Regions from separate parts of the Macrococcus sp. CoH-51_TC_04 genome, predicted to be linked through region 3. Evidence: predicted binding sites of a transcription regulator. Region 3 holds the regulator's gene; each other region holds the start of a gene.
The links. The regulator CtsR, encoded in region 3, represses protease genes until heat stress. The targets are predictions, from matches to a motif close to ATGGTCAATAAAGGTCAAACA.
Positions count from the first base shown of each region.

Region 1: a site for CtsR is predicted at 6,878-6,898, ahead of clpP (ATP-dependent Clp endopeptidase proteolytic subunit ClpP). Genes of this name have one in related genera too.
Region 2: a site for CtsR is predicted at 4,802-4,822, ahead of clpB (ATP-dependent chaperone ClpB). Genes of this name have one in related genera too.

Region 1 covers NZ_JBVGOY010000004.1:106,514-117,755, forward strand. Annotated here, with positions in the region: gene lgt (prolipoprotein diacylglyceryl transferase) at 1-362, shown strand, start outside; gene ACZ2V4_RS05525 (acyltransferase) at 340-813, shown strand; gene ACZ2V4_RS05530 (tetratricopeptide repeat protein) at 835-2,253, shown strand; gene trxB (thioredoxin-disulfide reductase) at 2,307-3,236, shown strand; gene rapZ (RNase adapter RapZ) at 3,317-4,225, shown strand; gene ACZ2V4_RS05545 (gluconeogenesis factor YvcK family protein) at 4,212-5,204, shown strand; gene whiA (DNA-binding protein WhiA) at 5,206-6,156, shown strand; gene clpP (ATP-dependent Clp endopeptidase proteolytic subunit ClpP) at 6,239-6,823, opposite strand; gene ACZ2V4_RS05560 (glutaredoxin family protein) at 6,985-7,224, shown strand; gene ACZ2V4_RS05565 (sugar-binding transcriptional regulator) at 7,358-8,380, shown strand; gene gap (type I glyceraldehyde-3-phosphate dehydrogenase) at 8,518-9,531, shown strand; gene ACZ2V4_RS05575 (phosphoglycerate kinase) at 9,638-10,828, shown strand; gene tpiA (triose-phosphate isomerase) at 10,845-11,242, shown strand, end outside.
Region 2 covers NZ_JBVGOY010000008.1:17,248-28,489, reverse strand. Annotated here, with positions in the region: gene ACZ2V4_RS08340 (beta-ketoacyl-ACP synthase III) at 1-786, opposite strand, end outside; gene ACZ2V4_RS08335 (BMP family ABC transporter substrate-binding protein) at 871-1,872, opposite strand; gene ACZ2V4_RS08330 (DUF2929 family protein) at 1,959-2,153, shown strand; gene clpB (ATP-dependent chaperone ClpB) at 2,210-4,789, opposite strand; gene ACZ2V4_RS08320 (Crp/Fnr family transcriptional regulator) at 4,943-5,638, shown strand; gene ACZ2V4_RS08315 (metal-sulfur cluster assembly factor) at 5,695-6,003, opposite strand; gene ACZ2V4_RS08310 (Cof-type HAD-IIB family hydrolase) at 6,089-6,901, shown strand; gene ACZ2V4_RS08305 (CoA-disulfide reductase) at 6,901-8,220, shown strand; gene ACZ2V4_RS08300 (alpha-amylase family glycosyl hydrolase) at 8,353-9,753, opposite strand; gene ACZ2V4_RS08295 (YisL family protein) at 9,884-10,270, opposite strand; gene ACZ2V4_RS08290 (fumarylacetoacetate hydrolase family protein) at 10,358-11,242, opposite strand, start outside.
Region 3 covers NZ_JBVGOY010000015.1:18,834-30,075, forward strand. Annotated here, with positions in the region: gene ispD (2-C-methyl-D-erythritol 4-phosphate cytidylyltransferase) at 1-233, opposite strand, end outside; gene ACZ2V4_RS10910 (PIN/TRAM domain-containing protein) at 226-1,275, opposite strand; gene radA (DNA repair protein RadA) at 1,288-2,649, opposite strand; gene ACZ2V4_RS10920 (ATP-dependent Clp protease ATP-binding subunit) at 2,873-5,299, opposite strand; gene ACZ2V4_RS10925 (protein arginine kinase) at 5,309-6,313, opposite strand; gene ACZ2V4_RS10930 (UvrB/UvrC motif-containing protein) at 6,303-6,689, opposite strand; gene ACZ2V4_RS10935 (CtsR family transcriptional regulator) at 6,700-7,161, opposite strand; gene ACZ2V4_RS10940 (NupC/NupG family nucleoside CNT transporter) at 7,346-8,554, shown strand; gene ACZ2V4_RS10945 (nitroreductase family protein) at 8,638-9,264, opposite strand; gene pdxT (pyridoxal 5'-phosphate synthase glutaminase subunit PdxT) at 9,367-9,927, opposite strand; gene pdxS (pyridoxal 5'-phosphate synthase lyase subunit PdxS) at 9,929-10,816, opposite strand; gene pdxR (MocR-like pyridoxine biosynthesis transcription factor PdxR) at 10,921-11,242, shown strand, end outside.

The DNA.
Region 1 (11,242 bases), on a different contig from region 3:
TTATAATCGATCAGATGAATATTGGTGGAGCATATTATCATCCGACCTTCCTCTATGAATCGTTATGGAGCTTCACAGGATTTGTTATATTATTATTGATACGTAAACGACTGAAGATTGGTCAGACATTTCTTTTATATACGATATGGTATTCGATTGGGCGTGTGTTTGTGGAAGGATTAAGAACAGATAGTTTGATGCTCACATCAAATCTGCGTATTGCCCAAGTGATTTCGATCGTGATTATGATTGCAGCGACTTTAATATGGCTCTATCGTAATTATAAATATCGACTGCCGCGTTATGGTGAAGTAAATGAACCTATAAGGAGCTCCGCTTATGCGTCAGTTAAATCGCTATAGATTAGAGGGGCCTAATCCGTTATGGCAGATGTATAAGACGGTCTCATTCTTTAAGGTTTGCCGTAACTTTGTTGTTATTGAATTGTGTCGCATTCTGCCATCAGTGAAATGGAAACATTACCTGTTCAGTAAATGTCTGAAGATGCAGCTCGGACATCATGTGTCATTTGCTTATAAGGCGATGCCTGATCTGATGTTTCCTGAACTGATAAAAATAGGGGATAACTCAATCATTGGGTATAATGCAACGTTACTTGCACATGAATATTTGACGGACGAGTATCGCACTGGAAAGATTACGATTGGTAGAAATGTATTAATTGGTGCAAATGTTACAGTCTTGCCGGGGGTCACAATAGGTGATGGTGCGAAGGTTGGCGCAATGACAGTTGTATCGAAAGATATTCCTGCGAATGCCTTTGTATACGGTAATCCGATGCACATAAAATAATAACGAACGGAGGTGAGATGGATGAGTAATGTTATCCGTTTTCCAGCAACTGAAGATGAATATTATCAAATTGGAGTAAAGAAGCAGAGTGAACATCATTACGAAGAGGCCATCTCATTCTTCATAAAATCACTGGATTTAAATCTCAGATACGATACAGTACAGCACATTGCTTTTTGTTTTTCGGAACTTGGTAATTTCGATAAAGCACAGCATTATCTAATAGATTATTTTAAAGATGATTTTAATGAAGAAGATGTCTTCTATGATCTGAGCCAGCTCTTTATTAGACAACGTGATCCTAATAAAGCCTTTTTATTCGGTATGTATTATTGTCTGCTCACAGATGACCATGTATATCTTGACGAGCTGAAAAAAATGTTTGAAGTCGTTTATAATGACGTCACTAAAGTAGAGATAGAAAGTGAAAACTTTGTCGTCCATTACATCTTTCAGTATTTTTTTGAGCATATGAATTACGATATTGCCTTAGAATGGATTGATTTTCAGCCTTATAATATTCAGATGCGTACTGAAGTGCGCAATTTGAAGGCCATGACTTTACTATTTAATAGCAAGTACCATGAAGCGGCAAAGATATTAAAGCAATTACTTGAGGAAAATCCTGCTGATATTAATGCGCTCTGTCACTATACTTTACTGCTATACAACACACATCAGACGAAAACTTATGAATCCTATTTGAAGAAACTTAGAACGATTATCCCGATTAACGATGACGAAAAATTTAAACTGGGTATCGTACTTAGTTTCCTGAAGGAATATACAGAATCCTATCAACTGCTGTTTCCACTATATCAAAAAGGAAAGTTTCACAGTTCACAGATGCTGCATGCGTTAAGTTATTCAAGCTATGCACTTGGCTATGTATCGCAGTCTGATATGTTCTTTCAGCAGCTCGGTGAGATTGTAAGCCACCCTGGTGTAAGTCCACGTAAGATGGCTGAAGGTGAAGCCTATATTATGGATGATGTTATGCCGCTTTTAAATAGTGAAGATCAGCATCGTCGTATTATTGGCATCTTTCTGTTATCGCGTCTCAAGGATAAGACGTTGATGATCAATCAGAAAGTATGGAATCAGCTTGAAGAGATGGGGGATTACGAAAAGTTATATCTCTCTTATATCTTTCATAATATTCAGCTTGTTAAACTAGACTTCATTCATAGAGGTCTTGAATTAATCTATGATCAGGATGGCAGGCTGGAGCTGATGGAGCGATGGATTGATATGGCAGAGGCCATCATAGACAAAAAATTAAATCTTAAGCAGATCAATGCATATACAGCGGTTTGCTACTTCCTATTTGAAAGAGCACGAAATGAAAAATTATCAAAACGTGCGGTGATAGAAAAATTTAACACGACGCGCTACCATTTTATGAAGGTGTATGAACAGTTCAAGCAAAATAATATTTAAAAACCTGGAATTCATGTATATTATAAGTACTGAACAAACATGGAGGTATAATTATGAGTGAAATTAAAGAATATGACGTAATCATTGTTGGTGCTGGTCCAGCCGGGATGACAGCAGCAGTCTATGCGTCTAGAGCAAACCTATCTACGATTATGATTGAACGTGGTATGCCTGGTGGACAGATGGCCAATACTGCAGATGTCGAAAATTTTCCTGGATTTGATTTGATCACAGGACCTGACCTTTCAACGAAGATGTTCTCTCATGCACAGAAATTCGGTGCAGAATATACTTATGGTGATATTAAAAATATTACTGTTGAGGGCGATGACAAGATTGTGGATTTAGGTGACAAGCAGTTAAAAGCAAAAGCTGTTATTATTGCGACAGGTGCAGAATATAAGAAAATTGGTGTGCCAGGAGAATCAGAACTTGGGGGACGTGGTGTATCTTACTGTGCTGTGTGTGATGGTGCATTCTTCAAGCAGAAGAACTTAGTAGTAATTGGTGGGGGAGATTCTGCAGTTGAAGAGGGTGTATATTTAACGAAATATGCAGACAAAGTAACAATCGTGCATAGAAGAGATACATTAAGAGCTCAGAAAATTCTTCAGGAACGTGCATTTAAAAATGATAAGATTGATTTTATCTGGAATAGTACGTTAAAATCAATCAACGAAAAAGAAGGAAAAGTCGGATCTGTAACATTGATCGATAATGAAGGTAAAGAGACAGATGTTGAAACAGATGGAGTATTCATCTATATCGGTATGCAGCCACTGACAAAACCATTCCAGCATCTAGGTATAACTGACGAAATCGGCTATATTATGACGAATGAAGAGATGGAGACGAATATTCCTGGAATATTCGCTGCTGGTGACGTTAGACAGAAGAAGCTTCGTCAAATCGTAACAGCGACAGGTGACGGCAGTATTGCTGCACAGAATGCTCAGCATTATATTGAAAGCTTGAATGATTAATATATTCATAAAAATAGATACGCATTTTGTGCGTGTCTATTTTTATGAATTCATGTAGAATGAAATTAAGATGAGGAGGAATGTATATGTCGAACGAAGATACATATAAACGACTGGTTGTTGTCACTGGAATGAGCGGTGCGGGGAAAAGTGTAGCAATTCAATGTCTTGAAGACTTAGGTTATTTCTGTGTTGATAACCTGCCCCCTATATTGCTGCCGAAGTTTATCGAACTGATGAATAATAATACAGAATCTCTGTCACGCGTAGCTATCGGGATTGACTTGCGTGGGAAAGATTTCTTTAATAGTTTACAAGAAGAAATTCAAAATATTATCAATCTAAATGAAGTACTCGTACAAGTTTTATTCGTCGAAGCAAGCGATCAAATATTAGTTTCTCGTTATAAAGAAACAAGACGTACACATCCGCTTCAGGATAACATTTCATTGATTGATGCGATTCAGGAGGAGAGAATGCTGCTTGCTGATTTAAGAGGGGTTGCAACACACATTATTGATACCTCTGAGTATAAGCCAAAAGCATTGCGCTCTAAAGTGATTGAAATCTTTGGATCTGGCAAAGATAATATATTCACGATTAATGTGATGAGTTTCGGCTTCAAGCATGGATTGCCCATCGATGCAGATATCGTATTCGATGTGAGGTTTTTACCGAATCCATATTACATAGAAGAAATGAGAAAATTAACAGGTCTCGATCCCCTCGTATATGACTATGTCATGAAATGGAAAGAGACTGAAATGTTCTACCAGAAATTAATCGATCTGCTGAAGTTCGTCATTCCTGGTTATATGCGCGAAGGTAAAAGTCAGGTTGTCATCGCTATCGGATGTACAGGTGGACAGCACCGTTCAGTTGCATTAAGTGAACGTATCAGTAATGAATTAAAGGACTTCTTTGACTTTGAGCTTCATACTCGCCACAGAGATGCACTTATTGAGGGAACGATCAATGAAAAGGCTTAAAGTCTGTCTTATCGGTGGGGGTACAGGTCTTTCAGTTATGGCGAGAGGGCTTAAAGAATATCCTGTTGATATCACCGCCATTGTAACTGTTGCAGATGATGGAGGAAGTACAGGTAAGATAAGAGATGTCATGGATATCCCTGCACCTGGAGATATTAGGAATGTACTTGCAGCCTTAAGTGACGTAGAACCCATGCTTGAGAAATTATTTCAGTATCGCTTTAATTCGGATACACTCGGAGGGCATCCTGTAGGCAACTTAATGATTGCAGCAATGACAGACGTCACGGATGATTTCGGTCATGCTGTCAAAGAACTAAGTAAAATATTGAACGTTAAAGGGACGGTGATTCCTTCGACAAATACGAGTCCGATATTGAATGCCGTAATGGAAGACGGTGAAATTGTTGTCGGGGAATCTCTTATTCCTTTAAAGTTCAAAAGAATAGATAGTGTCTTCTTGACACCTGGATATATCAAACCGATGCAAGAAGCTATAGATGCAGTTCTGGAGGCGGATCTCATTGTATTGGGACCAGGCAGTCTTTATACAAGTATCATTCCAAACTTAGTCATCCGTGAACTAGGGGACGCTGTTATTGAAAGTAAAGCGAAGAAGCTCTACGTTTCTAATATTATGACACAACCAGGTGAAACGACAGATTACTCGGTATCAGACCATATAGAAGCGATTCATAAACATGTTGCCTCTCCATTTATTCAGTTTGTCATTGCCAATGAACTTGTACTTCAAAATAAGATTAACGAGAATTATGAAAAGCGTAATTCAAAATTTGTAACGTGTGACTCTGAGAATATTAAACGTTTGGGAATCACGCTTATCACAGATGATAATCTCGTTGAAATCAACGAGGAAGGTGCGGTACGTCATAATAATGAAGTGCTCGCTGATATGATTTATGAATTAGCATTAAGTGAAATCAGTACAATTGAATTCACTCAGAAAGAGGGAGAATAAATTGTCATTTGCTTCAGAGATGAAGAATGAATTGACGCGGATAGAGACAGATCTCTGCTGTAGTAAAGCAGAACTTGCCGCGCTCATTCGGATGAACGGAAATTTAAATATACAGAATATGCAGTGGGTGATTAATGTACAATCAGAAAACGCAGCCATTGCACGACGTGTATATAGTTTGACAAAGAAAATATTCGGTGTTGATATTGAATTACTCGTACGTAAGAAAATGAAATTAAAGAAAAATAATGTCTATATTTGCCGCATCAAGATGAAGACAAAAGAAATTCTTGATGAACTAAGCATATTGCAAGATGGCCAGTTTGTGCAGCATATCGATCAATCACTGATCAAAGAGGAATGTTGTAAACGCAGCTATTTAAGAGGGGCATTTTTAGCAGGAGGATCTGTAAATAACCCAGAGACATCTTCGTATCATCTTGAAATATTCTCGTTATATGAAAGTCATTCTGAAGGATTAACAGAAATGATGAATGGTTATGGACTGAATGCGAAGACTTTGGAACGTAAGAAAGGATATATTTCGTACTTAAAAGAAGCGGAAAAAATCTCAGACTTTCTGAGTATTATAGGTGGATATCAGGCATTACTTAAGTTTGAAGATGTGAGGATTGTCAGAGATATGCGAAATTCCGTGAATCGTCTTGTCAATTGTGAAACGGCCAACTTAAATAAGACGATTGGTGCTGCGATGCGCCAAGTAGAGAATATTCGATTGATTGATGAAGAAGTTGGTATCGATGAACTTCCAGAACGATTAAGAGAGATTGCGAGACTGCGTGTGCAACATCAGGATATCTCCTTGAAAGAACTTGGCGAGATGGTTTCTACCGGTGTGATATCGAAGTCGGGAGTGAATCATCGATTAAGAAAGATAGATGAGATTGCTGAGAAATTAAGAAATGGGGAACATATTGAATTGAAGAAATAAAATATTAGTTATTTTCCATTTTAACTACAAAAAAATAGCGTGTACTAAGAGCTTTTACTTAGTACACGCTATTTTTATATCTTTATTCTGCTGGATGCATAACTTCGTCGATCAAGCCATAAGCTTTCGCTTCATCAGCTGTTAAGAAATTATCACGATCTGTGTCTTTTTCAATCTTTTCGATAGGTTGACCTGTACGTTCAGCTAAGATGCGATTTAATTTTTCGCGAGTTTTTAAAATGTGTCGTGCAGCAATTTCAATTTCGGTTGCTTGCCCTTGTGCGCCACCTAATGGCTGATGAATCATAACTTCAGCATTCGGTAGAGCGAATCTTTTTCCTTTTGTACCCGCTGCGAGTAGGAATGATCCCATCGATGCTGCCATACCGATACAGATTGTCTGTACATCAGGTTTGATGTGCTGCATTGTATCATAGATAGCCATACCAGCAGTCACGCTACCACCTGGTGAGTTGATGTATAGGTAGATATCTTTCTCAGCATCTTGTGCTTGTAGGAATAATAATTGAGATACGATAGAGTTTGCCACGTTGTCATCGATAGCCGATCCTAACATAATGATACGGTCCTTTAACAGACGTGAATAAATATCATATGCGCGTTCTCCGCGATTTGTTGATTCAATTACTGTAGGTATTAAGTTCATTAGTAAATCCTCCTTAAGATTCGTTTAAAGTTCGTTAAATTTAATATACACTATAAAGTCAAAGATAGTCAAAAAAAGCGCTCATATCATTCATATTTTTAACGTTACTGCTAATATTATAGTATTATTTAGGTCGAAATCACATTAAAAGGAGTGTATTTATGAAAGAACTTACTTTATTAGTAGGAAATCAATGTGGACTTTGTAATGATGCAAAGATTCAAATTGCCCTAGCACAAGAAGATATTGATTTCACTGTGAACGAAATCAATATTACGAGCGATCCAGCATTAGAAGTGCAATATTTCATGTCGATTCCAGTACTATTACATAATGATGTTGTGATACAGGAAGGCCAGATTGATTTTGTGACCATTCTGGAATATTTAAGCGATAACTGAAGAAAGCGTATTCATTATTTTTTTAGGAGCTTTTACTTGCTTACTATAGATGGACTTGCTATTATGTATGTGTAACGCAAGTTACTTTTTGACCCGAGCGGGACAAATTTTGTCCATAACTAATTGAGGAGGGATGTATTTGAATGCTTTATTTGAGGTTCAAAAGAAGCTTGTCCCTGATTTAGTTGACAAGATGTACCGAAGATTTCAAATACTCTCTGCAATTGAGCTGCAACAGCCGATTGGCAGACGGGCACTTAGTGAAACGGTTCACCTCAGTGAACGCATCCTTAGAACTGAGACGGATATATTAAAAACACAGGGTTTGATTATCATTACGTCTAAAGGAATGTCAGTAACTGAAAGTGGCGAAGATGTGCTTTACAAGATGAAAGCTTCTATGGATAGTTTGACTAGGCTAGAACATATTGCACATGCAATTGAAAGTCGTTTTGCTATTCAAAAGGTGATCGTTGTAAGTGGTGATGCAGACATCGATGATGAAGTGAAGCTTAGGATGGGTCAGGCGACAAGCGAGTATCTAGAAAGCTGTTTTGAAGATGGGACTAGAGTAACTGTAACTGGAGGATCCACAATGGCGCACATTGCGCGTTCAATGCGTCCTACAGATAAATCTATCAATTTTATTCCTGCGCGTGGCGGATTAGGTGAAGAAGTTTCTTTTCAAGCTAATGCGATAACGCATTTGATGGCTGAACAGACGGGTGGGACGTTCGAAGTTCTTTATGTCCCGGACCAAGTAAGTGAAGCAGGTTATAATGCACTTCTTGAAGAACAGTCTGTTAGACGTGTATTACATCATATTCAACAGGCAGATATTGTACTGCATGGCATTGGTTCAGCTCAGAAGATGGCGGAACGAAGACACTCGTCACCACAAGTTATGAAGAAACTGATGGATGGCAATGCTGTTGCCGAAGCTTTCGGTTATTATTTTGATGAGGATGGCAACATCGTTTATCGTGTAAGAACAATTGGTATACATCTTGATGATCTTACTGAAGATAAAAGAATCATCGCTGTAGCAGGAGGAAATAGTAAGAAAGAAGCGATAGCTTCCTATCTGAAGATAGCTCCGAAGCATACAGTATTGATTACAGATTCAGTTGTAGGTAACTGGCTGATGAATCAGTAGTTTCAAAGGAAATCTTAATATCAGAAGTGTAATATTTTTATTTTTCTGTGTATTTTGATTATAATAAGGATGTATGATGAAGTTGGTAGTAAAGGGTATACCCCTTAAAAATAGACATTTAAAGGAGGCCATACATTATGGCAGTAAAAGTAGCAATTAACGGGTTTGGTAGAATCGGACGTTTAGCATTCAGAAGATTACAAGAGGTAGAAGGTATTGAAGTAGTAGCGGTTAACGATTTAACAGACGATAAAATGTTAGCGCATTTATTAAAATATGATACAACACAAGGGCGTTTCAAAGAAGAAGTTGAAGTTATTGAAGGTGGATTCCGTGTCAACGGTCGCGAAGTTAAATCATTCGAAAATCCTAACCCTGCTGAATTACCATGGGGCGAACTTGGAATCGACGTAGTTTTAGAATGTACTGGTTTCTTCACAGATAAAGAAAAAGCTCAAGCGCATATCGAAGCAGGCGCTAAAAAAGTATTAATTTCAGCGCCAGCAAAAGGTGACTTAAAAACTGTAGTATATAACGTTAACCATGACGTATTAGATGGTTCAGAAGAGATCGTTTCAGGAGCTTCATGTACTACAAACTGTTTAGCACCAATGGCTAAAGTATTAAACGACGAATTCGGAATTATCGAAGGTTTAATGATGACAGTTCACGCATTCACTGGTGATCAAAACACATTAGATGCACCACACGCAAAAGGTGACTTCCGTCGTGCACGTGCAGCAGCGAACAACATCGTACCTAACTCAACAGGTGCTGCAAAAGCAATCGGTTTAGTTATCCCTGAATTAAAAGGTAAATTAGACGGATCAGCGCAACGTGTTCCAGTTCCAACAGGTTCAGTAACTGAGTTAACTACAATCTTAGAAAAAGAAGTTTCAGTTGAAGAAGTAAATGCTGCAATGAAAGCTGCTTCTAACGAATCATTCGGTTACACTGAAGACGAAATCGTATCATCAGACATCATCGGTATTACTTACGGTTCATTATTCGATGCAACACAAACACGTGTAATGACTGTTGGTGAACACCAAATGGTTAAGACAGTTGCTTGGTACGATAACGAAATGAGCTACACTGCACAGTTAGTTCGTACATTAGAATTCTTAGCTGAACAAGCACAAGCTAAATAATAGTTTATTCACGCGTAAGCGGGGGAAGATTTCGCTTCTCCTGCTTTTTTTAATAAGTTATTTGGTATAATTATATTGTAAGAATATATTATTAGGAGGCCATAACATGGTTAAAAAGGTTGTTTCAGATTTAGAGTTAAAAGATAAAAAAGTACTCGTGCGTGCTGATTTCAATGTACCGATGAAAGATGGGAACATTACGAACGATAATCGTATCGTTGAAGCATTACCTACTATTAAATATATTATCGAGCAAGGCGGGAAAGTGATATTATTCTCTCACCTTGGTAAAGTGAAAACCGAAGAAGATAAGGCGAATTTATCACTTCAACCTGTAGCAAATCGTTTATCCGAATTACTCGAAAAAGATGTTCAGTTTGTAGCTGAAACACGTGGAGAAAAGTTAGAATCAGCAATTAATGCATTACAATCAGGTGAAGTATTATTATTCGAAAACACACGTTTCGAAGATGTTGATGGTAAGAAAGAAAGTAAGAACGATGCGCAACTTGGGAAGTATTGGGCATCACTTGGAGATGTATTTGTGAATGATGCGTTCGGTACTGCCCACCGTGAGCATGCATCGAACGTTGGTGTTGCGACACATATAGATACTGCTGCAGGATTCTTGATGGAAAAAGAAATTAAGTTTATCGGTGATGTCGTTGAAAAACCAGAACGTCCTTTCGTTGCCATTTTAGGTGGTGCGAAAGTATCAGATAAAATCGGTGTTATCGAGAACTTATTAGAAGTAGCTGATAAAGTATTGATCGGTGGCGGCATGGCGTACACTTTCTTAAAAGCGCAAGATAAAGAAATTGGTCATTCATTATTAGAGGAAGATAAAATTGACTTAGCGAAAGATTTAATGGAACGTGGTAAAGATAAACTTGTTTTACCTGTTGATGCGAAAGTGACAAAAGAGTTCTCAAATGATGGAGAAATCGAAGTAGTAGCAATCGATCACATTCCAGCTGATTTACAAGCTTTAGATATCGGTCCTAAAACAGTTGAATTATTTGGCAAAGAACTTGAAGGCGCTAAAACTGTCGTATGGAACGGACCGATGGGTGTATTCGAAATGAGTAATTTTGCGAAAGGTACCGTAGGAGTATGTAAAGCAATTGCTGAACTGAAAGACGCGACTACAATTATCGGCGGTGGAGATTCAGCAGCAGCAGCAATGGACCTTGGATTCGCAGATAAGTTCACGCATATCTCAACAGGCGGCGGCGCTTCGTTAGAGTACTTAGAAGGTAAAGAACTGCCAGGTATTAAATCAATTTCTGACAAATAAAAAGGAGTTTTTATAAATGAGAAAACCAATTATCGCAGGAAACTGGAAAATGAACAAAACGGTAAAAGAAGCGAAAGCATTTGTTTCAAGCTTACCAGAGTTACCGGCAGAAGGTGTTGATGCAGTAATCTGTGCACCACATATTCAATTAGATGCAATTATTTCTGCTGATGTTAAAAACTTACAGGTTGGTGCTCAAAATTGTTATTTTGAAGATAGCGGTGCATTCACTGGCGAAACATCTCCAGCAGCATTAAAGGATCTAGGTGTACAGTATGTAGTTTTAGGACATTCTGAACGTCGTGAATATTTTAGTGAAACAGACGAAGATATTAATAAGAAAGCATTGGCTGTATTTAAACATGGGATGACACCAATCATTTGTTGTGGTGAAACAGACGAAGAACGTGAATC
Region 2 (11,242 bases), on a different contig from region 3:
CGTTGTACTCACTTGTGAAGCGGAGAGTCCGAGGCGTTCTCTCGCTGATTCAATGATTCTCGTGTTCGCCTGATGTGGAATCAGCATATCAATATCCTGTGCATGAAGTCCTGCCTTATCCATAACAAGTTGTGACTGTTCTTCAAGAATACGCACCGCAAACTTAAATACTTCACGCCCATTCATCTTTAGGTACCCGGATGCTTTATCATCATAGAGATGAAATGCACCGCTACCGTCACTTCCCCAGCTATAAGCCTGAATACCATAATTATCACTGACCTGACTGACAATCACTGCACCTGCACCATCACCAAAGAGCACTGCAGTATTACGGTCCTCCATATTGGTAATTTTCGAAAGTTTATCTGCACCTACAACAAGAATATTACGGTAATTTCCTGATAAGATGAACTGCTGTGCCGTTATAAGGGAATAGATAAATCCCGTACATGCTGCAAGCTGATCCATTGCCGGCACTTTGCTCAATTTTAAACGATGCTGCAGCTGACAAGCCACCGATGGAAAGTGATGGTCTCCTGTTGATGTTGCAACAAGAATCAGATCAATGTCTTCCGGTTTAATCGCTGCATCTTCAATCGCCTGCAGCGCAGCATAATATGCCATATCACCGACATCCATGTCTTGATCTGCAAACCTTCTTTCCTTGATGCCTGTACGCGATACAATCCATTCATCTGTTGTTTCGAGATAGTTTTCAAAATAATGATTATCTATAATCGTTTCAGGTACATATGTTCCAATCCCTATAATCCCTGCATTCATTACAGCACCTACTTATATCAAGTTTTAGTATCTGGTACTAATTTATCATATAATAAAAAACACTTCAATATAAAGAAGTGCTTTTTAGCTTGCTTTAATCAGATACGCACTCTCCTGATATGTCGGGGGTAGTTTCTTATTCGGAAGAATGCCTGTCACTTTAAATCTCTGTATATCCGATTTGAGTTTCTTAACATACACTTCATCTACAGATTTCGATATCTCAAGATCAGTGATGTTGTTATTCATTCCGTATTTTTTGGTTCCACCTTTAAGTCTCCGTTCATAGTAATCATCAGCAATATCTGAATATAATTTCGATATATTCTGCGTCGTACTACCGATAACAAAGTCCCCTAAGTAACTTTGATCAGAAATATACCCGATGGCCTTCTTATTACGTGCTTTAACAATCTCCATTACATCTCGATTTGTCCCGTCTGCTGCTGGATAGATCACATCTGCACGCTCCTTATCAATCAACCTTATTGTACATGCTTGTGCATCCCCATTATATCCCCATGTCTTTATATACTTTGTTTTAATTTTAACAGATTTTTCTTCATAATGGGCGCCATCTATAAATCCATCTATCTCTGGCTGTCCTTTAAATGCCCCGACAATTCCAAGCACCTTCGTTTTAGACTCATGTGCCGCAAGCATTCCTCCGAAAAATCCCATCGCATATCCTTCTATATTTAATGAAGATACATTTTTGGCACGACTCTCCCCATTCAAAAAGACAAAATGCATCTTCGGATACTTCACTGCAGCCTGATTAAACACTGCTTCAAATTCAGAGCCTTGCCCGTATATAATATTGACATCGCGCTCAGCAAATTGACGAATCGTATCCATTACCGCCTTATCGGTCTTTAGATTCTCCTGAACAAAAAAGTTGGCGTTGTGTGTCTGGATAATATTTAATATACCCTTATATCCTTCTGTGCCCCATGTCTGGTCATGAACTGATTCTTTGGATAAATATGCGATACTTTTAATCTCCTGATGTTTCGGAATAATAGAATAAATACATAGGACAATAAGTACGCAGACCGTTGCTAAGGAGATAACTTTATAATTCATAATATTTCCTTTCTAAAATAAGGTATACTTTTTTATGCTACTCTTTTATAATAAACTATATAGAATAAAGTTGGGGGAGAAATATTATGAATTATATTTTCACATTTGTGTGGGCTTTCATTCTTGTTCAAATGATTAATTTCGTTTTAATGAGTCTCGGTGGCGGACAGGATCTTAACTTACCATTTGCATCAATCATGGGCGTCATCTTTGGTATTCTTGCAATTATTATTGCACATATTATTCCGAATGAACCGATACCCCACCACGAAGAGCATTAATATTGACATAAGAAAGTACCAGATGATTCATCATCTGGTACTTTCTTTATATCGCGTTATCTGAATACGACTTCACCATCAACTCTATCTACAGTAATTTCCGTACCTTCAGCGTAATCTTCTTTTATCAGTAATTTAGCAAGTGGCGTCTCAATTTCCTTCTGAACGAAACGTTTCAGTGGTCGTGCACCAAACTGTGGTTCATACGCTGTATCAGCAATCCATGTTTTCACTGCGTCTGTTAAATGGACGCGTACACCGTTACTAATTAATCTCATGTTCAGCTGGTTAACGATTTTATCGACGATAAATGTCATATCGTTTCTGGATAATGGTTTAAACATAATGATATCATCCATACGGTTCAGTATCTCAGGCTTAAAGTACTGATGAAGTGCAGCTGTAACATTGTTTCTGGCATCTTCCGTTATTTCACCATTGTCGATGCCATCTAACAGATATTGAGATCCAATGTTACTTGTCATAATGACGATCGTATTCTTAAAGTCAACATTGCGTCCACGTGAATCTGTTAATCGACCTTCATCAAGTAATTGAAGCAGCACGTTAAATACATCACTATGTGCCTTTTCAATCTCATCGAGTAACAGAACTGTATATGGATTTCTGCGCACTGCTTCAGTCAGCTGACCACCTTCCTCATGACCTACATAACCAGGAGGTGCACCGATTAATCTGCTCACAGAGTGTTTCTCCATATATTCACTCATATCGATTCTTACCATATGTTTCTCTGAATCAAACAATGTGCTTGCTAATGCTTTCGCAAGTTCAGTCTTACCGACACCGGTTGGTCCTAAGAATAAGAAACTACCAATCGGACGGTTCAGATCTTTTATCCCTGCGCGCGCGCGAATGACCGCATCAGATACTAAGTCAACTGCTTCATCTTGCCCAACGACGCGCTCATGCAGAATATCTGAAAGACGTAATAATTTATCTTTCTCTGATTCTACGAGCTTATTCACCGGTATACCTGTCCATTGTGACACAATATAACCAATTTCTTCTTCTGTCACTACTTCACGAATCAGACGGTCCGTATCTTTCGTTTCCTCGTGCAGCTGTGCTTCTAGTTCAGCAAGTTCTTTCTCTACTGCCGGAATCTTCGCATATTGCAGTTCTGATGCTTTTTCCAGGTTATAGTTGCTCTGTGCTTCTTCCAGCTGCTTACGAAAATCATCCAGTTCTGCCCGTTTAGTCTGAACAACGCTGATCTGTTCTTTTTCTTTCTCAACTTTCGCAGTTAACATCTGCTGACGTTCTTTCTCATCTGCAAGCTCTCTTTGCAGTTCATGCAGTCTTGCTTCTGATTTCGCATCACTTTCATGCTTCAATGCATTCTCTTCAATTTCTAACTGTAACACGCGGCGATTTACCGCATCAAGTTCTGTCGGGTTAGAGCCCATTTCCGTACGTATTGTTGCACAAGCCTGATCGACTAGATCAATCGCCTTATCAGGCAGAAAGCGATCTGTAATGTAACGATCTGATAATTCAGCAGCGGCAACGAGTGCATTATCCTGTATACGTACACCGTGATGTACTTCATAACGTTCCTTTAAACCACGTAGTATTGAAATCGTATCTTCTAAATCCGGCTCTTTTACATTTACTTTCTGGAAACGACGCTCAAGCGCCGAATCTTTCTCGATATACTCACGATACTCATTTAATGTTGTGGCACCGATACAATGCAGTTCACCACGCGCAAGCATCGGTTTTAACATGTTCCCTGCATCCATTGCGCCATCTGTTTTACCAGCCCCAACAAGCATGTGAATCTCATCAATAAACAATAGAATCTTACCGTCAGATTCCTTAACTTCTTTAAGTACGGCTTTTAAACGTTCCTCAAACTCACCACGGAACTTCGCACCTGCAACAAGTGCTGATAAATCAAGCTCAAAGATTGTCTTGTCTAATAGACTGTCTGGAACGTCACGCTTCACGATACGCTGTGCAAGACCTTCAACAATCGCTGTCTTACCGACACCCGGTTCACCGATTAATATCGGATTGTTCTTTGTTTTACGGCTTAATATACGAATCGTATTGCGAATCTCATCATCACGACCAATCACCGGATCCATCTTACCGTTACGCACCTCTTCAACGAGATCGCGTCCATATTTCTTCAATACTTCATACTGAACTTCTGGATTTTGTGTTGTCACATGATTTCCCCCTCTTATATTCATTATGATTTCTTTAATAACATCATTCTTATTCCCTACAAAGTTACGTGTAATTTCATGAACTTCTGTGGCAGCTAGGATAATATGTTCAGCTGACACATACTGATCCTCCATTTCTGTCATCAGTGCCTGAGCCCGACTCATCAACTCGCTCAGATTACTAGCAATATACTGGCCATACTGCACATCCCCTTCTACTCGAGGTTTCTTGTCCAGCGCTTCTTGTAATAAAGCTTTATATCCAGAGATGTCCAGATGCGCACGCTCGAACACTGTAACGAGCATACTATCAGCTGTTTCAGCAAAATGTAATAGCACATGCTCACTTTCAATGGCCTGCAATTTATCTTCTCTTGCCTTGTGCTGTGCTTGCTCTAACGCACTCTGCACATTAAATGTCATCTGTTCTATATTCATGTCATTCACCCCTGTTTGACCTTCTTTGACTATAACACTATTATAAAATGTTTTATAATAGAATACAAATATTACGGTTCGTATATAGAAGTTGAAATTTGTTATGTTATAATAAATACAAATTTGAAAAAGATCCGTAAGAAGGTGAATACAATGGTTCAATCTGCATTTCACGAAGCAACAAGTATCGTCAACTACATTATGGAAGAGGGAAAGATAGAAACATTCGATGCAAATCAATATATCTTTCAGGCAGAAGATCCTATTGATTCAATCTATATCATTAAATCAGGGAATGTTGTGATTCATCGTGTACTTGAAGATGGCAAGGAATTCAATTTAAAACTGCTGGGCAGACGTAACCTGTTCGGTGTGAACACCCTGTTCTGCGGCAATAAGAAACATGCACTCTTTGCTAAAGCGAAAACAAAGACTACTGTCTATAAAATGGATTTAGCCACATTTGAGACTGCGATTCTTAACGATGAAGTACTAAACTATGAATGGCTGCTATTTATTCAAAATGAAAATGAAAAACAAGAGTATAAGTTGCGTGACCTTTATACTCTTGGGAAAAAAGGTGCCATCTACTCTACTTTGATTCGTCTGACAAATACGTATGGCGTTGAAACAGACGTAGGCATTAAACTTAATATTGATCTGACAAACAATGAACTGGCAAACTTCGGTGGCACAACACGAGAAGGCGTTAATCGCATCATCAGCGAACTTAAACAGAATGGTATCATCGAAACAAATAACAAGAAAATTACAATTAAAGATTTAGACTATCTAAAGAATGAAATTAACTGCGAAAATTGTCCACTTAATATATGTCGCATCGAATAAGAAGAAAGGAACGAGGCTGAAAATAAATTTTCAGCCTCGTTCCTTTCTCTTTATTATTAGCTTACACCTAAAGCAATCTTAGCATAACGGCTCATCATATCTTTATTCCATACTGGATTCCATACAACGTTCACTTCTGTCTCTTTAATCTCAGGTAATTCACCTAATGCAGTTTTCACCTGATCAATAATTTGCGGGCCCATCGGACAGCCCATAGATGTCAATGTCATTTCAACTGTGCACAGACCATCATCATCCATATCTACATTGTAAACTAATCCTAAGTTAATGATATCAATACCTAGCTCAGGGTCAATAACATTTTCGAGCGCTCCCATTATACTGTCTTTCATAGCTTCTTCCATTTGTATCACCTCAAAGTTTATTATACACTTACTATATCAGAAATTAATATACATATAAACGAAATACATTTAAAGGAGTTATTTTATGGAACAGCATTTAATTTGTCTCGATCTAGATGGAACATTACTTAATAGCAAGCAGGAGATTACACCGTTAACGAAGAAGGTCATCCGTCTGCTGCAGGCACAGGGCCATAAATTTATTATTTCGACCGGACGTCCATACCGTGCCAGTCAAATTTATTATAATCAGCTGGACCTGGATACACCGATTGTTAATTTCAATGGCGCATTCGTTCATCACCCAGGTGATACGAATTTTGAGACATTTCATGAAACTTTAGATTTTGAGGTATCAAGAGATATCTTCTCTAAGATTCCTAATCTTAATATTAAGAATATCGTCGCCGAAATTAAAGACAATGTTTTCTTACATTATCATGATGAATATTTATTCGAAGGTTTCAGCATGGGGAACCCTGTCATCAAGATCGGGAATCTACTGGAAAACATTACAGAGCCTCCGACAACCATCCTTATCCAGGCTGAAGAATCCGAGATTCCTAATATCTATAAGCACTTTGATGAAATCTATGCTGACAGATTAGAGCATCGTCGCTGGGGCGCTCCATTTCCGGTCATCGAAATCGTTAAGAAAGGTATCAATAAAGCAGTCGGCGTGAAGCTTTGTCACGAATATTTAAATATTAAACAAGAACATGTTATAGCATTCGGTGATGAGGATAATGACAATGAAATGATTAAATATGCCGGAACAGGCGTAGCAATGGGCAATGCAATCGATGAGCTCAAATCTATCGCAGACGAAATTACTGACACAAATAATGAAGATGGGATAGCGAAGTTTCTTATTCAATACTTTAAGCTGGAGGTATAATCATGAAAATCATTATCGTCGGTGCAGTTGCAGGTGGCGCGACAGTTGCATCTCAAATCAGAAGACTTGATGCAGATGCTGATATCACAATCTACGAAAAAGATCGTGATATGAGCTATGCAAACTGTGGTTTACCATATTACATCGGAGAAACGGTGGCCTCTCGTGATAACATCGTTATGGCAACACCGGATACATTTAATGATAATCGTAATATTCAAGTCCACACGTATCATGAAGTGACACGTTTATATCCGGATGATAAGAAAATAGAAATTTACAATCATCAAACTAAAGAAACATTCACCGATACATACGATTACTTGATTCTGTCACCAGGCGCAAGCCAAATTGTTCCGGATTTATATAAGCATGATCATGTGTTCCAAGTGCGTAACTTAGAAGATACGGATAAGATCGATCAGTATATTGAACGTACCCATGCACAGCGTGCACTCGTAGTTGGCGGTGGTTATATCAGTCTCGAGATGGCAGAAAACTTAAAGCATCGTGGACTGGATGTAACGCTTGTACATCGCAGCAGTCACTTCCTAAAACAGATGAGTCGAGATATTACAGACACGGTTCCTCAAGTACTTGAAGATAATGGTATTCATCTAAAACTAGAAGATGAGGTTGCGCGTATTAATGAGCACACTGTTACATTCAAGTCAGGTGATACCGATACATTTGATATCATCATCACAGCACTCGGTCTGCAACCGAATACGAAATTTATCGGTGATGCACTAGAACTCAATGACAAAGGATATATCAAGGTCAATCGTTATTTTGAAACGAGCAATCCATCTATATATGCACTGGGTGATGCAATAGAAACATTCTATCGCCATATAGATAAGACAGCAACAATCGCACTTGCCTGGGGTACGCATCGCGCTGCCTCTATCATTGCTCATAACTTATTCCATAAAGATAGAGAAGCATTTAAAGGACTACTTGGCAGTAATATTCTTCGATTATTTGATCATACGTATGCGTCGGTAGGCCTCACTGAAGCGCTCGTACTTGAAATGGATAATATCGCACACGTGTCACACACGCAAAAACATAAAGCCAGCTACATGCCTTACAGTTCGCCGCTAAGCATCACAGTTTACTACGAGCAATCAACCGGCAAAATATTATCAGCGAGCGTCTTTGGAAAAAGTGGTGTCGATAAACGAATCGATGTCCTATCAACGGCTATGATTGGCGGATTAACAATCTATGACTTCAAAGATATCGAAGTTGCGTATCATCCTGACTACTCCAGCCCGAAAGATATTATTAATATGCTCGGATATAAAGCGAAGTAGTCATTGATTATTTATATAGAAAGCAGACGTCCAAGATTTGGGCGTCTTTGCATGGTGATGCACATTGTATAGACACCCCCATCTCCCAACAAAAAAGACAATCCGTATTCACTGATTGTCTTTTCGTTATTTCTATTTTCTTAAATTATTGACATGTTTCTTCCTATTTCTTGCTGCACCGATGATAAATACTGTAAAGAGCACGATTGTTAACAGTGATGCGATCACATAACCTAAGTTCAATCCACGTGGTGGAACGAGTGCGTAAAGCTCCGTTTCTTCACGGTTCGTTATCAAATTAAACGTGCCGTCTTTCACATGGATTCTATCTCCAATAAGCAATCCGCTGAGCATCTTATCACCTGGTATGTCTTTGTCTGTCAGTTTAACGTTCATAGATTTGCTTGTATCGTTAATATTATAGATGAAGTCTACTTTGTCTGTATCGAAATAGATAAGCTGTTCACCTTTTTCGTTGTAGATTACTTTAGAAGTACCATCGAACATTTCTTTGTACTTATGATAAACTTCGCTCGTCTGTTCTAAGTATTCCACCACTTCTTTATCCGTTCTAAAATCGAGTAGTTGGTGTGTATCAGGAAGTTTTTCACCATTCATCGCAATTTCAGTACCATAAGTCATACTGACCGGTTGCTTTTGTACAAACAGATAGCCCATCATCTGTTTAATACGTGTTCCTGGGAACATATTTTCATGAACCGCATAGCTTGTGAAACGTGGGGTAAAGAAGTTATCAGCTGAAAGTAGCTCCTTCTTATTGTGCTGCTCTGGGATTTGCTCATCAACATTCTTGAATGCTTGTGCAATTTGCTCTGATGTCTTCCCAGTCTGAATGTAATCATAGCCGGTTACTTTAACATCGCTATTGGTAATAGCAATCTTTGTTATATTCTCAGGAAATACTTTTGAAAGATCGACATTATCCTGAAGTACATACATCGATAAGCCATCGACTTTCGTTTTGTTTACGAAGTCTGTCATCAGTTGCTTATAGCGCTTAATATTTGCTTCATTCGTTAAATCAATCATCGGTGTATCTTTGTAATACGATTTCTCTATTGCGTTCATCTTCGTGTCTTCTGTTACTGTGAAATCATCCGTTGCAACAACAGGCATATCGACGATGACTTTCATATTATTTTTATGTGCAATATATACGAGCTGTTTGAAGTCCTTCTCTCCACCGAATGTTTTAGAAATCTGATTATAATTATTAATCTTATACCCTAGATAATCATTCTTGTCATGGTCAAACACCGGTGAGACATGAATGGCATTAAAGCCCATCTTCTTAATATAGTCTACTTTATTGATGATACCTTTAAAGTCTCCACCGTAAGGCAGATTATTGTCCTTGTCATTATGAATGTCTTTATTATTATTCTCGTCACCATTCATAAATCGATCAGTAAGAATGCTATAGATACGCATTTCGTCCTGACTCGCTGCTTGTGCAGGTAGCGCACTGAATGATAGCAGTAATATCATCAATATGATTGAAATTCTTTTCATTTGAATACCCTCACTTAAGTTATTATATTGATTATACTAAATTACTTATCGTTTATGTAAGAGTTCATAAAATATTCAAATAAAAAAGACAGCGAGAAACAATAAACGTTTCTTGCCGTCTTTTCATGCTTTACTTAAACATCGTTGTAATTGGCCCCATCGGTAAATGAATACCTAAGCCGATTGTTAAGATGATAAATAATATTACGAGATAGAAGAAGGTTCTTGAAGGTTTCTTCTTTTTCTTCTTCGCAATTGTCATCTCCATTAAACCGATAGTAATTAAACCTAATAAGAATTTAATACCATACAATGCTGAATCTACTTTCATATACTGCATAAAAATCATAATTCCGCTGATGATCACAAGTAATGCAAATAATCGCTGAACCATAAGTAATGGTTTGAAATATTTGCTAGGACCTAAGCGATCAGAGAAATTAGAGTATGCTGCAAAGAAAACGATAATTAAAACAACCCAACTTAAAATATGCAGATGAAACATACCAGTTTCCATGTATTTCACTCCTTTATATTCATACTGTTATTAGTTTAACATAGATTCCTATACTTGTACCAAAATAACTGTATGAACAAAAGGATACTATTCTCCGATTGTATTCTGTAAAGTACCGATACCGTCAATCGTCACTTTAATTTCATCCCCACGCTTTAAGTATACAGGTGGATTCATGCCTGCACCTACGCCGCTTGGTGTACCTGTTGCAATAATATCACCTGGATGTAGTGCAACATACTGTGAAATCTCAGCAATCAGATCGTCAATTTTCTTTACCATATCCTCCGTATTGCCATCCTGACGAATTTCACCGTTCACTTTTGTTACGATATTTGCATTTTCTGGAGTCGGCAGTTCATCTTTCGTTACGATATACGGCCCCATCGGGCATGCACCTAATAAGCTCTTAGATAAGAACGCCTGAGCATGCGCCTGCTGCAGGTCACGTGCTGTAATGTCATTAATGATTGTATAACCATAAACATAATCTAATGCTAATGCTTTAGGAATCTTATGACCATACTTACCGATGACTACGCCTAGTTCTCCTTCATAATCTAATGCTTCTGTAACATCGCTATGTGATGGTACAAAAGCACCATCTCCAATTAAACTTGAAGGTGCTTTTGTAAAGACATAGAGCTCATCTACATTATTGTTCATTTCCTTGGCATGATCCGAATAATTTCGCCCGATAGCGATAACATTATTGGTCGGAACAACAGGTGGTAGGAACGTCATATCTGTATATGCAACTTTGTAATCTTCAGCATCCTTCTCTTGTTCTATCTGTGCGATTGTTTTACGTACAAGCTCCTGAAAGTCGAGCGTATTGTTTTGCTGTAATGCTTCTAATAATGTCTTTGGGTAATTCGCTGTATTCGTTGCTTCAAATACACGGACAAGATCCCATGCTGCATCTTCTCTTTTAACCTTTACACCGAAAGATTGTTTACCTTTATACTCAAA
Region 3 (11,242 bases):
ACAGTCACTACTTCTATTTTGTTATAAGCTTTAGACATTGCTTTAAGCATTTCCAATTCATCTTTTTGTGCTGCTAAATGAATGGCACGGCAATTATCATCACTCTGAAACGTTTCAAGTGTATGCTCAAGAATCGATTTACTGTGTAGTTGTAATAGAATTTTATTTTTATCAGCCTGCATTCTTTTGCCCATACCGGCTGCGGGAATAATTACATCATACATATTAGTCATTCACTTTCTTCGTAAAAATAATTCGACCTGAAGATGTCTGCAATATGGATTGCACTTCCACTTGAATTTGTTTGTTGATATACTTCTTACCATGTTCTACAACAACCATCGTACCATCTTCCATGTAGCCTACACCTTGATCTTCTTCTTTTCCTGATTTAGTGACATTTAATAACATCTTATCTCCTTGAGCGACAACAGGTTTAATTGCTTCTGACAGATCATTTACATTCAGCACTTGGATACCTTGCACTTGGCAGACTTTATTCAAATTGAAATCTGTAGTGATCACACTCGCCTTCATGTCTTTCGCCATCGTAACAAGCAACTGGTCCACTTCTTTAATGTTTTTATTCCCTGGAATAATATTCAAAGGATGTCCTGTCTCTTGCAGTTCACTTAATATATCTAACCCACGTTGCCCCTTATCTCTCTTTATTCCATCTGTCGAATCAGCTATTAATTGTAATTCATCCAGCACACCTTGTGGCACTACAATCGTACCATCTAAAAAACCGCACTTTACGATTGATAAAATACGCCCATCGATAATTGCAGAAGTATCTAATAGTTTTGGGAAATCGAATGATTTTCTCTTATTAGGCTGAAAACGTTCAGGCAAGAAACTTAATATCTCACCACGTTTTTGAATACCCACTTGAAAACCTAAATATCCTAATACAACTGCTAAAATAATCGGTACCGTATTCTTAAGAAAAGGAAACCCCATAAAGTTAAAGATTAAACTGATCATTGAAGCAATCATCAGACCAATAATCATACCGAAAGTTGCGATAATCAAATCAATAAAATTGATCTTAAGGAGGAGTTTCTCACCTCTTATAATTAAAGCCACAACACGATCGACAAGCCAGTAAAATAAAAGAAAAAAGACAGCGATACCTACGGCCCCATCGATATATGGATTAGATAATATATCAGGAACTTTAAAATCAAACAGTCCAACAAGCTCAGGTATCAAGAAGATACCTGCTGAAGCACCTACAACGAAAAATATTAATAAAACAAGCTTTCTTAACATCTATACACCTCCTTAAAATGCCATTTTTAATGCTTCGTTAATATTTGTTACACCAATCACTTCAATATTTCCGGGGAAATCCCAGCCACCAATATTATTTTTGGGGATGATGACACGTTTAAAACCGAGTTTTTCAGCTTCTTGTACACGTTGTTCAATACGTGCAACACGTCTCACTTCACCAGTCAGACCGACTTCTCCGATAAAACAGTCATCGCCTCGTGTCGGTTTATCATTATAGCTTGAAGCGATGCTTACGATAACACTTAAATCAACAGCAGGTTCATCAAGTTTTACACCACCCGCAACTTTCACATATGCATCCTGTTGCTGTAATAAATATCCTTGTTTTTTCTCTAGTACAGCCATCAATAGGTTCAGTCGATTATGGTCGACACCTGATGCCATTCTTCTTGGATTATGAAAAGATGTCGGCGTTACAAGTGACTGAACTTCAACTAGTAATGGACGCGTGCCTTCCATCGTTGCAACGATAGTTGAACCTGCTACATTTTTTGTACGTTCTTCAAGGAACATTTCTGAAGGATTCAGGACTTCTTTAAGGCCTGTATTCTTCATTTCAAATATACCCATTTCATTTGTCGAACCAAAACGATTCTTCACTGCGCGTAATATTCTGTAGCTATGATGAGTATCTCCTTCAAAGTAAAGAACTGTATCAACCATATGTTCTAGTAACCTTGGACCTGCGATCTGTCCTTCTTTTGTCACGTGCCCTACGATAAATGTTGCAATGTTCATCTGCTTTGCGATACGCATTAACTCTTGTGTACATTCTCTGACTTGCGATACAGAACCAGGTGCACTTGTAACCTCTGGATGAAATATTGTTTGAATTGAATCGATAACCAAAAATTTCGGTTTTGTTTTCCTTACCGTTTCGTGGATAATCTGAAGGTTGGTTTCTGCATATACATCAAGCTCACCTGCATCCTCTAATAGACGATCGGCACGTAATTTCGTTTGTCTTACCGATTCCTCTCCAGAAATATAGAGTACGGGATGGTTTTGTGAAAGCATTGCACAAACTTGTAGTAGTAATGTGGACTTACCAATCCCCGGGTCTCCGCCGATAAGTATCAATGAACCCGGAACGATTCCTCCTCCAAGTACACGATCCAGTTCTTTCATCTGCGTATGATCACGAGGAACACTTTCTTTCGTTATATCTTTTAGTTTTTCAACTTTATTACCACTTTGTGATTCAGAAATCGCATTTTTAGGGCCCTTCTGTTTATGCTCAATAACTTCTTCCATTTGATTCCATGCACCACAATTCGGACACTTTCCCATCCATTTCGGTGACTGATAACCACAGGCCATACATTCAAATGTGCTTTTCACCTTTACCAAAGCGATTCCTCCTCATTATGTATCTATTTATTTTAAAGCTTTTTAACTAATTAAACAATTATAACGAAAAAGTCGGTACAGAAGTGTTCTACCATAAGTAAAACCCGAATGATGCTAAGAAAATATTCTTTATTTCCAGCACTATTCGGGTTTGATTATAGTAATTTCTGTACCGCTATTAATTAAAGATTATTAATCTGAAACTTATGTCCCTACTCATCAATTATGCTTTTGCTTTATCAATTTTAAATGCATCATCCACATAATCTATAGTAATGTGATGTCCAGTTAATTCTTCACCCTTTAATAGTTCTTCAGATAACTGATCTTCAATATGTTTTTGAATTGCTCTAGCAAGTGGTCTTGCTCCGTACTCAGGATCATAGCCTTCATCTGCGATTTTCTCTTTCGCTGCATCTGTCAATGAAATATGGATATCTTGCTCTTTCAGTCTGTTTGCAAGCCCTTCGACCATTAATGTCACAATTTCTTTCAATTGATCTTTCTCCAATTTATGGAATACGATGATATCATCAATTCTGTTTAAAAACTCAGGGCGGAATTGTTTCTTAAGCTCATCCATCATCGTTTTACGGATTGTTTCATAATCCTGAGCTGCAGTCTGCCCCCCGAACCCAACAAATTTATTATCTTTAATTTCTTGAGCTCCGACGTTACTCGTCATAATAATAACCGTATTTCTGAAATCTACCGTACGACCTTTCGAATCTGTAAGACGCCCATCATCGAGTACTTGTAACAGAATGTTAAAGACATCTGGATGTGCTTTTTCTATTTCGTCAAATAAGATAACTGAATAAGGTTTACGACGTACCTTTTCTGTTAATTGACCGCCATCATCATGACCTACATATCCTGGAGGAGAACCTACCATACGTGAGACGCTATGTTTCTCCATAAACTCACTCATATCTACGCGAATCATCGCATCCTCTTCACCAAACATTGCCTCAGCTAGTGCTTTCGCAAGTTCTGTTTTACCTACACCAGTAGGTCCTAAGAAGATAAAGCTCCCAATCGGACGTTTGGGATCTTTAAGACCAGCACGTGCACGACGCACAGCTTTAGAAATAGATGATACGGCATCAGCTTGACCAATGACACGATTATGCAAGATTTCTTCCAGGTTCAATAGCTTTTGTGATTCAGTTTCTGCAATTTTAGCAATCGGAATACCTGTCCATTGCGCTACAACATTGGCAATGTCATCTGCAGTTACTGAAGTATTGTTTGAACCTTGTGTTTTTTGCCATTCTTTTTTAGTTTCTTCTAACTTTTTCTCAAGCTGTGTCTGTTTATCACGTAAACTTGCTGCCTGTTCGAACTCTTGAGAATGTACTGCAGCGTCTTTTTCATTCTTCACTTTTTCTAATTCCGCTTCAAGCTCTTTTAAGCTTGGCGGTGTTGTATAATTGCGTAAGCGTACTTTAGAACCTGCTTCATCGATTAAGTCTATCGCTTTATCTGGTAAGAAGCGATCTGATATATAACGATCACTCATCTTAACTGCAGCTACAAGTGCTTCATCAGAAATCTTAATTCTGTGATGTGCTTCATAACGGTCACGCAACCCTTTTAATATTTCTATTGCATCTTCTACATTCGGCTGATCCACTTGAACAGGTTGGAATCGACGTTCAAGTGCTGCATCTTTCTCTATATATTTACGGTACTCTTCCAATGTTGTCGCACCAATACATTGTAACTCACCACGTGCAAGTGCAGGCTTTAATATGTTAGAAGCATCGATTGCTCCTTCTGCACCTCCAGCTCCAATTAAAGTGTGTAATTCATCGATGAATAAGATAATATTACCTGCCTGATGAATTTCTTCCATCACTTTCTTAAGACGCTCTTCGAATTCGCCTCGATATTTAGTACCAGCAACAACAGTACCCATATCTAAACTCATTACACGTTTTCCTTTTAATGTTTCTGGCACTTCATTATTGATAATTGCTTGTGCTAATCCTTCTACAATCGCCGTTTTACCTACACCCGGTTCCCCAATAAGCACAGGATTATTTTTTGTACGACGACTCAACACTTCAATAACACGCGTAATTTCAGCACTACGCCCAATCACTGGATCTAGTGTGCCATCTTTTGCAATGACTGTTAGATCGCGCGCAAGTTCATCAAGTGTCGGTGTATTTTGTGATTTTGAAGCATTCGTATCTTTGCCTGTCATCTCAGGACTACCAAGTAACTTCACCACTTGAGATCTTGCTTTTGTAATGTTTAAGTCAAGATTCGCTAGTACGCGTGCTGCAACTCCTTCATTTTCACGGATTAAACCAAGTAGAATATGCTCTGTCCCTACAAAGTTATGATTTAATTTACGTGCTTCATCAAGTGATAATTCGATGACCTTCTTAGCGCGTGGTGTATATTGTATTGTGCCACCCATGTCTGTACCATGACCGATAAGTTGTTCTACTTCAGATACAACTTTATCTTCTGTGATATTGTAAGCCGCTAAGACTTTTGCAGCGATACCATCAGGCTCTTTTACAAGACCCAACAATAAATGTTCTGTTCCAATGTTGTTGTGATTTAAACGAATCGCTTCTTCTTGTGCATGTGCAAGTACTCTTTGAGCACGTTCTGTTAATCTACCAAACAATATAATTCCTCCTTATAGATGCGTTCGTAGCATCTCTGCTCTTTTTTCTTCTATTGTGCCTTGTGTATCATATACGGTATCTAAAAACGGTGCTTGAATTGCTACCATAAGTTCGTTAAACCTAAACGGAATATTGATGATATCCATATCAATTCCAAGCTTTACTTCACTTAGACGAAGGCTTGCTTCTTCTACTGAAATCTTACGGCTGTATTTCAAAATACCTAAACTACGATAAATTCTATCAATAGTTTCAATATGATCGTAATTATTCATTCGTTTGCGCATATTGAGTTCTTCCTCAATAATCTGTTCGACAACTTGCTGAAGATCTTCAATAATACTTTCTTCATCTTTACCGAGTGTCAACTGATTAGATACTTGGTATATATGACCTAATGCTTGTGTCCCTTCTCCATATATACCACGAATCGTAAAACCAAAACGATTGATAGCTTGAGCGATTCGATTCATACGATTCATAATAGAAAGTCCTGGTAAATGGAGCATTACACTAGCACGTAGACCTGTTCCTATATTAGTAGGACATGTCGTTAAATATCCATAATGCTCGTCAAAGGCCATTGTTAACTTTTCATCTAACCGCTTATCAATATCTTGAGCACGCATATATAACTTCTGAAGAGATAAATCTTTACCGAGCACTTGTATTCTGATATGATCTTCCTCATTTACCATAATGCTCTCTGATTCATCATCGTTAATATAGACGGCACCACCGTTATTATCCAATAATTCTTTACTCATCAAATGCTTTGCGACAAGCATTAAGCGCTCTCGTTCAGATATTTTGCTCATCTTTATTTCTTCATAATCATGAAGCACACTCCCCACCGCTTCAATAACACGTTCTGCATCTCCCTCACTAAACATCATCGGATGCACAAAACCTTCTAAGTTACGCGCCAATCTGATTCTAGAACTCAAGATGACCGGTTCATCTTTACCACTTTGCATCCAGTCGCTAAGTTCACTTTGAAGGTGTTTACTCAACATGAGTATCACCACCTTCCTTTAATACTTTTATTTCGTCTCTTACATTTACAGCTTCTTCAAAGTTTTGTACTTCTATTAATTGCTGTAGTTGTTCTTCCAGTGCTTCAATACGCTTTTTAAGTGCAATCTTTTCTTGAGACTTAAAAGGTTGCTGTCCGACATGTTCCAGATTACCTGCTTGAACTCTCTCTATTACTTGAGGGACATATTGACTAAATGCGTCGTAACATTCACTACAACCAAACTTGCCGATATGCAACGCCTCTCTTAGTGAAAGACCACAGTTAGGACATTTATCAGGATGTGTTTGAAATTCTCCGCTATTAAGTAAATGTTTCAATAGCTGATTCATCGAAAATTCTTCTTCATAAGCCATACTGTACCTCCTAGTTGTATTGGATGATTGCAAGTACATTTTGTAATATATTCGCTCTAATATAATCACGGTACGGTACTTCCATCCTTAAAGTATCTCTGTGAATCGTTGACATGATCAACTTCTTCTCTCTTAATGTAATCAATTCGTTATCATATAGACCCGCAATAATGCGCTCAGCGTTTTGCTGGGAAATCTGCTTACTTGTAAGCTCTTTAAGATGATTTAAAAAAGCTGACTTATCGTTTGATTCAATCTTTGTAATACGGATATAGCCACCGCCACCACGTTTACTTTCGATTTGATAACCATGTTCATTTGTAAACCTTGTTTTAATGACATAATTTAACTGTGAAGGTACACAATCAAACTTCTCTGCAATATGGGCACGCTTAATTTCCACGACGTCATCTGTCGCTTCTTCAAGCAGTTGCTTTAAATATTGTTCAATTATATCCGACATATTGTGCATGACATCACCCACCTTTGACCTTCTTTGACTTTATTATATTTTGATTTGTCATTTAGTGCAAACAATATGTTTATCTTTCATATTTGAACATCTGTTCAAAATGAAATTAAAATTTGTTTAGCGCTTTCATAAATTATATAGTATGATATGTATAGTTAAAATTAATATTAAAAGGAGCGATATTATGAACTTTATAATAGGTATTATCGGACTTATTATCTTCTTGTCTCTCGCATGGATCATGAGTTCGGATAAAAAAGGCGTAAGATGGCAATATATTGGTATCATGCTTGTAATTCAATTCATACTTGCTTTCGTCTTGCTAAAAACAACAGCTGGGATTTGGCTCGTTACACAACTAGCAACTGGATTTGGTTATTTACTTAAGTATGCAGCAGAAGGTGTATATTTTGTATTCCCAGGTGTTAAAAATGATGGCGTAGCTAATTCATTTTTCTTTGATGTATTGTTACCAATCACTTTTATTTCAGCATTAATAGGTATCCTTCAATATTTAAAAATCTTACCTTTTATCATCAAATATTTAGGATTAGTTATTTCTAAAGTAAACGGGATGGGCAAACTTGAATCTTTCAATGCAGTAGCCGCAGCAATTCTTGGGCAATCTGAAGTATTCATTTCATTAAAGAAGCAACTACCGTTTATACCGAAGCATAGGCTGTATACTTTAACAGCGTCGGCAATGTCTACCGTTTCGTTATCAATTGTCGGAGCTTACTTTCAGATGATTGAACCACGATTTGTTGTTACAGCCATCGTACTTAATTTATTTGGTGGATTTATTATCGCTTCAATCATCAATCCTTATAGAGTATCTGCTGAAGAAGAAGATGCGGTGATTATGACTGAAGATGAAAAGAAACAATCATTCTTCGAGATGCTTGGCGAATATATTCTTGATGGATTTAAAGTTGCTATTATCGTTGCAGCAATGTTAATCGGTTATATCGCCTTAATTGCAATGCTTAATGGAATCGTCGAGGCGTTTACACCAGGCGAAATGAACTTCCAGACTATACTTGGGTATTTGTTTGCACCTCTTGCATTCTTAACAGGAATCGCTTGGGACGATGCGGTTCGCGCAGGATCTATTATGGCGACTAAACTCGTTTCGAATGAATTTGTTGCAATGCTAGATATTCAGGCCATCGTTAAAGGAAAGACTGGCGAATTATCAGAACATGCGGTCGGAATCGTTTCTGTATTCTTAGTATCTTTTGCTAACTTCTCATCTATCGGTATTATCGCAGGGGCTATTAAGTCACTTAACGATAAGCAAGGTGATGTGGTCGCTAGGTTCGGTCTGAAATTATTATACGGCGCTACACTTGTATCATTCATTTCAGCAACAATTGCAGGTTTCTTTATATAAAAGATAAGTGGACTGTTTCATAAACAGTCCACTCTTTTTTATGATAATATTGATTGTTTTGTTCCTACAAAATTCGTCTCTAATTAATTATATGTCAATATTTCTGATACATCATATCTTGAGGATGGATAATGTTCTTTAGCTGCAATTCCAATTGCGATGAACATTACAGGTGTGTATCGTCCTCCATCAATATTTAACGCTTGTAATACCGCTCCTCTGTCAAAACCACCAATTGGATTTGTATCGAAGCCATAATCTTTTGCGACAAGCATAAACTGCATTGCCGCCATGGCAGAATCCATCATTCCTTGAGTATACATAGATTCATCTGGCGTCTGATCCAGAAGCTGTTGAATCACCTTCGTATTTTCATCTTTTATATTTTGATCCATATATCCTTCTTTTACATTTTGCTGCATAATTCTATCTAAGTCATTTTTATGGTTATTATCCGATAATACTAGTACAAAAGCTGAGCTTGTATCTAATTGACGCGTATTAAAATGAACGTGATTTCTTATTGCCGCTTTCGATTCATCGGATTCTACTACAACAAATCTCCAAGGTTGTAAATTTAAAGAAGACGGTGCCTTCGTTGCTAAAGTAATCATTTCTTCCATTATTTCATGAGGAATTGTGATATCTGGATTAAACTCTTTTATTGAATGACGTGATTCGATTGCTTGTTTTAATGATAAGTCTTTCATGTAAGACACTCCTTTTTTATAATGATTGATTATAACATGCATCTGAAATGTCACAAAATAAAAAAGCCTACATTTTTCAAATGTAGCCTTTTTACCAAAATATTATTTCATTACCATTTCTTCTATAAAATATTTCATGATTTTAAAATCTTCAGTAAGTTCCGGATGAAATGATATACCGAGATATTTCCCTTGTTTGACTGCTACCATCTTATCGTCTACTATGCTCAGTACTTCCACTTCTGGCCCAACTGACACAATATGTGGTGCACGGATAAAAACTGCATTTACTCGATCTTCAATACCCTTAACATCAAGATCAGCTTCAAAGCTATCGACTTGACGTCCAAATGAATTACGTTCAACTGTAATATCTATCTTCCTTAAATGACCTTCCTCATAACCGACGATATCATTTGCAAGTAAGATTAACCCTGCGCATGTGCCATACATCGGTAATTCACTTTGGCGTAACGTTTCAGTAAAGCCATATAGATCCATCAGACGACGCATCGTTGTTGATTCTCCACCAGGCAATACTAATCCATCGATATCTTCTAGTTGTTCTACACGCTTTACAGGTAAACCTGTATGACCTGCTAGTTCAATATGATGAATATGCTCTCTTACAGCACCTTGCAATGCTAATACACCAATCTTCATATTACCAGCCACGTTCCTGCATTCTTTCTTCTAAAGAAAGCTTATTAATATCTAAACCTTTCATCGCTGCTCCTAACTCTTTAGAAAGTTCACCGATTAATTTATAGTCTTGATAATGTGTTGTCGCTTGAACGATTGCTTTTGCAAATTTCTCAGGTGATTCTGATTTAAAGATACCAGAACCTACGAATACACCATCAGCTCCTAGCTCCATCATTAATGCTGCATCCGCTGGTGTAGCAACACCACCTGCTGCAAAGTTCACAACTGGTAACTTACCTAAAGCTTTAATCTCTTTTAATACCTCATAAGGTGCGCCTAAAAGTTTAGCTTCCGTCATAATTTCATCATCGTTCATTACAGATAGTTTACGCACTTGTGCATTTACTTTACGTAAGTGACGTACAGCTTCAACGATATTTCCTGTACCAGGTTCACCTTTTGTACGTAACATCGCTGCTCCTTCACCGATACGACGCGCTGCTTCACCTAAATCACGACATCCACATACGAATGGTACTGTAAATTCATCTTTCTTTAAATGAAACTCTTCATCTGCTGGAGTTAATACTTCTGACTCATCGATATAGTCAACGCCCATTGCTTCTAATACACGTGCTTCAGTAATGTGACCAATACGACCTTTTGCCATAACAGGTATAGATACTGCATTCATTACCTCTTCAACGATACGAGGGTCAGCCATACGAGCAACGCCACCTGCTGCACGAATATCACTAGGCACACGTTCTAATGCCATTACAGCTACTGCACCAGCAGCTTCAGCAATTTTTGCTTGTTCAGCGTTGACAACATCCATAATAACGCCGCCTTTTTGCATTTCTGCCATACCACGTTTAACTTTATCTGATCCTACGATTTTACTCATTAATATACACCTCATATTCTGAATTTACACTACAATTACTAATGTATAATATTATCTGATATTATAAAAGTATCAGTTATTAATAAAATAAAGGGGTCAGTTTCATGGAGATACTTACATACAAATTCAGTGATCAAAAATATTTATATACGCAATTATATGAAAACATTAAAAGAGATATTTTATCTGGCAAATTAAAACATAAAGAAAAACTCCCTTCGAAACGTAAACTCAGTACACATCTGAACTTAAGTGGAACCACAATCGAGATCGCATATCAGCAATTACTGGATGAAGGATATATATATTCAGTACCAAAAGTAGGTTTTTTTGTAGAAGATATTCAGACGATAAATATAGCACCTGAAAGTAAATCAGACATGCCAAATCATCATCATAAACAAAGACAGTTATCTCTTAAAATAG